Linked DNA regions of Tistrella bauzanensis. The main gene of each other region encodes a partner of the protein of the gene in region 2 in a complex. Links are inferred from orthologs where the notes say so. Each region holds a gene or a part of one and is shown on either strand. Other genes may lie near its edges. The genes, in order: IEW15_RS10390 and IEW15_RS01900.

Region 1 (3,636 bases), on a different replicon or contig from region 2:
ATGCTCGACAACGACATTCATGCCCTTCAATTCGGCCGGACGCTGTGCCAGACCCAGTCTGCGGCGGACATTGATCGCGGTCACGATCCTGCCACGCAGGTTCAGCGCGCCCGCCACCTCGGCCGGCGCCAGCGGCACCCGGGTGATCTTCTGCGGCCCCAGGATATCCTGCACCACCAGCACCGGGATGCCGAAGGTCTGCCGGTCGATCACCACCGTCACGAACTGCCGCTGAGCACCGGCAAGTGCGTCGTCACCGGACCGGACCAGGGCGTTGCCGCCGCCGGCATAGCGGACGATATCCCCACTCATGCCACGCTCCCCTTCGCCATGTTCATCACCTGACCGATGGCCGCGATCAGGCCTTCCCGGTCGAATTTGGCCACATAATCGTCGTATCCGCTATCGCGGCCACGATCGAAATCTTCAGGCGCCGTATGCGAGGACAGCGCGATCATCGGAACCTGGGTCCAGGGACCGTCCTCGCGAATGGCCCGGGCGAAGGCGAAACCGTCCATGCCCGGCATTTCGATATCGCTGACGATGATATCGAACTCCACGCCCTGGTCGCGCAGTTTCATCGCGGCCTCGGCACTTTCCACGCCCGCGACCTCATAGCCCGACACCCTCAGAACAGGCGCGATCAGGCTGCGGAAGAAGGCGCTGTCGTCGACCAGCAGAACCCGGCGATGCGCGGCCTTGCCGAGCTTCGGCTTGTCGGCCTGGTACCAGTCGCCGGTCGCCTTCAGCAGATAATAGCCGACATCGATGATATCCGTGGTCCGCCCGGCGATCACCGCGGTGCCGATCAGGCCATCGCGGCGGCTGCGCAGTTCGACATTGAAGCTGTCTTCCACGATATCGACGATTTCGTCGACCACCAGGCCCATCGTGCGGTTGCGTTCGGTGAACACCACCACCGGCTGGCGGCCTTCGCGGGCCAGTTGCATGGTCTCGTTGACCAGCACCAGCGGCATGATCTGGCCGCGATACTGCACCACCGGCCGACCATCCGACCGCTCGATGGTCGCAAGATCGATCTCTTCCAGACGCGCCACCAGCGACAGCGGCACCGCTTTCGGATCCTCGCCGCCGGCACGGAACACCAGCAGGGACAGCTTGTCTTCCATGTTGGCCTCCGCGGCTTCGGCCGCGGCCTCGGCCCGGCGGTCACCGCCGGTCTGGATCTGGCCGACCGAGGTCGCGAGCCCGTTCGGGTCCAGAATCATGACCACGCTGCCATCGCCCAGGATGGTGTTGCCCGAGAACATGGTGATGTCGCGCAGGATCGGCGCCACCGGCTTGACCACGATTTCCTCGGTGTCGAAGACCTGGTCGACGATGATGCCGAACGAGAAAGTTCCGACCTTGCAGACGATCACGAACAGGCCGTCGTCATCGGTCTCGACGCCCGGTTCCTCGTCGTCGATCAGCGCCAGCGCATGGCCAAGGCTGACCAGCGGCAGAAGATGATCGCGCAGGCGCAGCACCGGCCGGCTGTTCAGCCGCTCGATCCGATGTTCCGAGGTGTTGGAGGCGCGGACCAGCTCGACCACGCTGATCTGGGGCAGCGCGAAGCGGTCGCCGGCGGCCTCGACGATCAGCGCCGCCACGATCGCCAGGGTCAGCGGGATCTTGATGACGAAGGTCGAGCCCTTGCCGCTGACCGTCCTGAGTTCGATCGTGCCGCCGATCTTCTCGATATTGGTGCGGACCACGTCCATGCCGACGCCCCGACCCGACACGCTGGTCACTTTCTCGGCGGTCGAGAAACCGGGCCGGAAAATGAACTGGGCGATCTGGGTCTCGGTCATGCCGTCGAGTTCGTTCTCGGTGGCGAGCCCCACCTTCACGATCTTCTGACGCACCTTCGACAGGTCGATACCGCGACCGTCATCGGCGATCTCAATGATGATATGACCGCCTTCATGATAGGCGTTCAGGGTGATGGTGCCGGTTTCGGGCTTGCCGGCGGCGCGACGCTCATCGGGCCGCTCCAGGCCGTGATCCGCCGAATTGCGGACCATATGGGTCAGCGGATCCTTGATCAGCTCCAGCACCTGACGGTCCAGCTCGGTTTCCGAGCCGTACATCTTCAGGTCCAGCTTCTTCGACAGTTCCTGCCCCAGGTCGCGAACGACCCGCGGCAGCTTCGCCCAGGCATTGCCGATCGGCTGCATGCGGGTCTTCATGACCCCTTCCTGCAGTTCCGACGTTACATGGCTGAGCCGCTGCAGGGGCACGGTGAATTCGCTGTCACCACGACCGCGCACCATCTGCAACAGCTGGTTACGGGTCAGCACCAATTCGCTGACCATGGTCATCAGATGTTCCAGCAGTTCGACGCTGACCCGGATGTTCTGGCCGGCCAGATGGCTTTCACGCGGCGCTGCGGCATCATGGTGATCGCCGCCATCGGCCTTCTGGCCGCTGGCGGACTGGTTTGCGGCCGACTGGGTGGCCACCGCACCGGCACCGGCGGCGACCAGCGCCTGCGGCTGTGCCGTGCCAACCGGCACGCCCGCGACGTCGTCGCCGTCGTCGGCATCGTCATCAGGCAGCGGGTCGCCCGCCATCTCGGCCGCCATCATCTGGCGCACGGCATCGAAATCGGGCGTACCATCGGCACCGACCGGAGCCGCGGCCCGCTTCGGCGGCTGAACGTCGCCACCATCGGCCGCAATGTTCAGCCGCTCGATCAGGCCGGCATCGTTACCCGCGGGCTCGGACTGGCTGCGCTCCAGCTCGGCCAGGATCTCCTTGATCCGGTCCAGGCTTTCGAGGATCAGGGTCACGATGGTCGGCGTGACCTCAAGCTCGCGATCGCGGACCCGGCCCAGCACGTTCTCGGCCGCATGGGCCACCTTCTCAAGGCGCGGCAGACCAAGGAAGCCGCAGGTTCCCTTGATCGTGTGCACCAGACGGAAGATGTTCTGCAGCAGTTCCGGATCGTCCGGATTGCGCTCCAGACGTACCAGTTCGACGTCGAGCGTCGACAGGCTCTCCATCGTCTCGGTCAGGAACTCGCTGAGCAGCTCGTCCATGGCGTTCTCATCCCTGCTGCCGTGATTGTGCGGTGCGCCTCCGCACCAAGTGCCGGTGCTTGTGCACCAAGTGAATAGTCGATGTCATCAGACCCGTGGAGCATCCGCTCCAGGCCTATCGTCCGGCATTGCCGGTCTGTTCGAAGGCTGCCATGGTGCCGTGCTGGCTGCCAAAGCCGATACCGGGAAGATCAGCCGTCACGGCGAACCGCTTCAGATCCGTGCCGGACCAGTCGCTGGCGATGCGCAACCGGCCACCGCAGGCCGCCGTCATCTCGGCGACCACGAACGGCAGCACCGTGCGCGCATCCAGCAGGTTCGGATCCATACGCCCTTCCACCGACTGAACCAGCGTCTCGGGCATCCGCACCGTGGCGCCGTCGGCCGATACCGTCAGGGTGCTGCCCGTCGGGCCGGTCTGCCAGTCCAGGCCAACCATACCGCCCCGCGGCATCGCCTGGCTCGCAACCGCGGCCAGGCAAAGGGCGATACCGCCATGGGCGCGGAGAACATTGCCGTCGGCCGGCCAGCCGTGCACATCCAGCCGGGCGCGTTCGTCGGCGAAGTAGCCGGTCAGCGCCGACCGCAGATC
Region 2 (3,124 bases):
GGCTGATCGACAGCTTCGTCGAGGCGACGCGGCGCGCCGAGGCCGGCATCGCCGACCTGAAGGTTGCCAGCAGCGGTGCCGCCGAAGAGATGGGGCCGCGTCTGAACGAGGCGCAGGTGCTGCGTGAAGACCTGGCGTTCATGATCGATCATGGCACCAAACTGGCCGATCGACTGGAAGCGAGCGTTCGTGTCGCGCGGGCCGAGACCGTGGCGCGCCAGCAGCAGGCCATGCCGGCACAGGCGCCGGTGACGGCCCGGCGGAACGGCGCCGACGGTGCGGCATCCGGCGGTCGCGGCGCCCAGCAGCCGGCGCCGGCCGATTATTACGACGAGGATGACGACCAGCCATTGAAGGCCGAACGTCATCCACCGGCCGCCGAGGCACCGGCGGGACGGGCACCACGCAGCCGCGCCGAAACCACGGCCGCGATCCTGCGTATGCTGAAAGGGGGTGACTGATGGCCTCCGGATTTTCGATCGTCAGGCGTGGCCGCAAGCGGCTGGCTGCCGCACAGCCGGCGCCGCAGGCCGCACAGGGCCAAGCGCGGCAGGCCGCGGCTGCCGCCCGTCCCCTGGTCAGCGTCTCGACGGTCCACCGCCGGACCGGTCCGCTTGGGCTGCGGCTGCTGCCGGCCACGATCTTCGTGGCGGCACTGATGCTGTCGGTGCGGGTGGTCGACATGTTCGACGCTCAGGATCCGGCGTTGACCATTGACGTCGGTGGCGCGCCGGCCGAGGCACAGGCCGTGGCGCCGACACCGCCCGATGCCAAGCCGGGCACGCCCGAGGCCGATGCGGCGGCGGGAGCCGAGCCGGCTGCGGTCAGTGCCGCCCAGCCACCGGTCGACCGGCCGTTGGACCGTGGCCAGTTCCGGGCCCCGGACATGCCGCCGCAGGATGAGCGTGACCAGCCGATCGACATCAGCAAACTGACACGCGGCGAGGTGGCGGTGCTGCAGCGCCTGTCCGAGCGTCGCCGGGAGCTTGACACCCGCGAGACCTCGGTCGATGAACGTGAACGTCTGCTGGCGGCGATGGAGACGCGGATCGACGAAAAGATCGCGCAACTGCGCAGCATGCAGACCGAGGTCGAAAACCTGCTGGGCAAAGTGGGCGCGGCCGAGGAAGCTGAATATCAGCGTCTCGTGAAGATCTATGAAGTGATGGAACCTGAAGATGCCGCCCGGATCTTTCAGGGGCTCGACATGCCGGTGCTGATGCAGGTGGTCGAGCGCATGAAGGAACGGCGGACCGCCCCGATCCTGGCGCAGATGGACCCGGTCAGGGCACGGGCGGTGACGACTCAACTCGCCGAGCGGCGCAAGCTGCCGCCCGGTGCCGAAGGCGCAGCGGAGGACGGGGCACTCGCGAACCCGGCCGATCCCGGAACTGGCAACTGAAGAACCAACGGAGTGGGACCCCTATGAGTGTCGACCTCAACATGCCGATCCTGATCGTCGACGACTACAAGACGATGCTTCGGATCATCCGTAACCTGCTGAAGCAGCTTGAGTTCAACAATGTTGACGAGGCGACGGATGGTGGCATGGCGCTGCGCAAGCTGCGCGAGAAGAAGTATGGTCTGGTGATTTCCGACTGGAATATGGAGCCGATGACCGGGCTTCAGCTTCTGAAGGAAGTGCGCAAGGACGTAAAGTTGAAGGATACCCCCTTCATCATGATTACCGCCGAAAGCAAGACCGAGAACGTGCTGGCGGCGAAGGAGGCGGGTGTGAACAACTATATCGTCAAGCCGTTCAATGCCGAGACTTTGAAGATGAAGCTGACGAGCGTGCTCGGTCCCTTCTGACGTCGCGGTTTTCTGTATCAACCTCTCCGGATCGTGCCGGGTGCGGCTTGAACCGCCCCGCTGGCATCCCGGCGCCGCCGGCCCTTCGCGGGCTCATCGGGAGCATCGTGCGATGAACGTCAAAGGCAATCTGCGTGCCGATCTGCAACAGCGTATCGACCTGTTGCGCGCCGAGCGGGGCGACAACGTCCGCCTGTCCGAGGTGACTGAGGTGGTCGAGGCGCTGCTTGGCACTATGGACGGTGATATCACCGTCCAGGAATTGCAGCTCTATGGCGAGCTCAACGAGCTTGCTACTTATATCCAGCGCGCGAAGGCCGAGATTGCCGAACTCAGCCCGCACGAGATCCGCACCGATCATATTCCGTCGGCGACCGACGAGCTGGACGCGATCATCGGTGCCACCGAGGTCGCGACCAGCAACATCCTCGACGCGGTCGAGACCATTGAAGCGTCGCTCGACGGCCTGCATGGCGAGGCGCCGGACCGCATGCGCGATCAGGTGACCCGGATCTACGAGGCGTGCAACTTCCAGGACGTCACCGGTCAGCGGATCGGCAAGGTGGTCAAGACCTTGAAGTATATCGAGGTCAAGATCGACGCGATGATCTCGATCTTCGGCGATGTCGATCAGGCATCGGGCAAGGCGTCCGACGATCCGACTCACAAGAGCTGGAAGGATGTCGTGGCCCGCGTCGATGACGACCAGACCCTTGAGGGGCCGGCCTCGAACGACGATGCGATCCGCCAGGAGGATATCGACGCCCTGTTCGACTGAGCCCTGTTTCGACTGAGACTGTCCGGACATGCCGGCGCGCGGCCATCTGGCCGCCAGCCGGCCCGGATCTGTCCACCGCAGCCTGAGGGAGCGCCACCATGCAGGACGAGGGACGTCATCCGGTGCGCAAGCATGCGGACACGAACGTCGCCCTTTATCTGGGGCTTTACCTCATTCTGTTGTCGTTCTTCATCATGCTGAACGTGATTTCCCATGTCAGCGACCATCGGGTGAAGGCAACCGTCGACAGCCTTCAATCCACCTTCGCGACGGAAACCCAGTCGGAAGGCCGGATTGAATCGCTGGCCATCCTGTATGGTCCGGGCAGCATTTCCGAAGCGTTCCAGAATGCCCTGTTCGAACTGCTTCAGGCGGCGATCCCCCATGCGCGGGTGCAGTCTTTCGACAACGGCAACGTGCTTCAGGTGCGCGTGCCGATGGCCGACGTGTTCTATGAAGGGGAACCCCGGGTGCTGCCGCAGGTGACCGGCCTGCTCGACCGGGTGTCCGATCTGCTGGTGACACGCGGGACCG

What was found.
Region 1: the proteins of IEW15_RS01900 (region 2) and IEW15_RS10390 are in contact, whole or in part, in a solved structure (PDB 1A0O), measured with the Escherichia coli proteins. The link is inferred for Tistrella bauzanensis from one-to-one orthologs.

The regions. Positions count from the first base shown.
Region 1 is NZ_BMDZ01000020.1:59,677-63,312, forward strand. What follows is about bases 109-3,426. They hold IEW15_RS10390 (hybrid sensor histidine kinase/response regulator), read right to left. Parts: upstream 3,045-3,426; coding sequence 309-3,044; downstream 109-308. Other genes in these bases: IEW15_RS10385 (chemotaxis protein CheW), read right to left, coding at 109-312; IEW15_RS10395 (histidine phosphotransferase family protein), read right to left, coding at 3,160-3,426. Also shown: more of IEW15_RS10385, read right to left, coding at 1-108; more of IEW15_RS10395, read right to left, coding at 3,427-3,636. UniProt on the Escherichia coli protein: Involved in the transmission of sensory signals from the chemoreceptors to the flagellar motors. CheA is autophosphorylated; it can transfer its phosphate group to either CheB or CheY.
Region 2 is NZ_BMDZ01000002.1:166,052-169,175, reverse strand. The notes cover bases 313-3,118. They hold IEW15_RS01900 (response regulator), read left to right. Parts: upstream 313-1,425; coding sequence 1,426-1,812; downstream 1,813-3,118. Other genes in these bases: IEW15_RS01890 (hypothetical protein), read left to right, coding at 2,689-3,118; IEW15_RS01895 (chemotaxis protein CheZ), read left to right, coding at 1,925-2,590; IEW15_RS01905 (MotE family protein), read left to right, coding at 461-1,402; IEW15_RS01910 (DUF6468 domain-containing protein), read left to right, coding at 313-461. Outside these bases: more of IEW15_RS01910, read left to right, coding at 1-312; more of IEW15_RS01890, read left to right, coding at 3,119-3,124. UniProt on the Escherichia coli protein: Involved in the transmission of sensory signals from the chemoreceptors to the flagellar motors.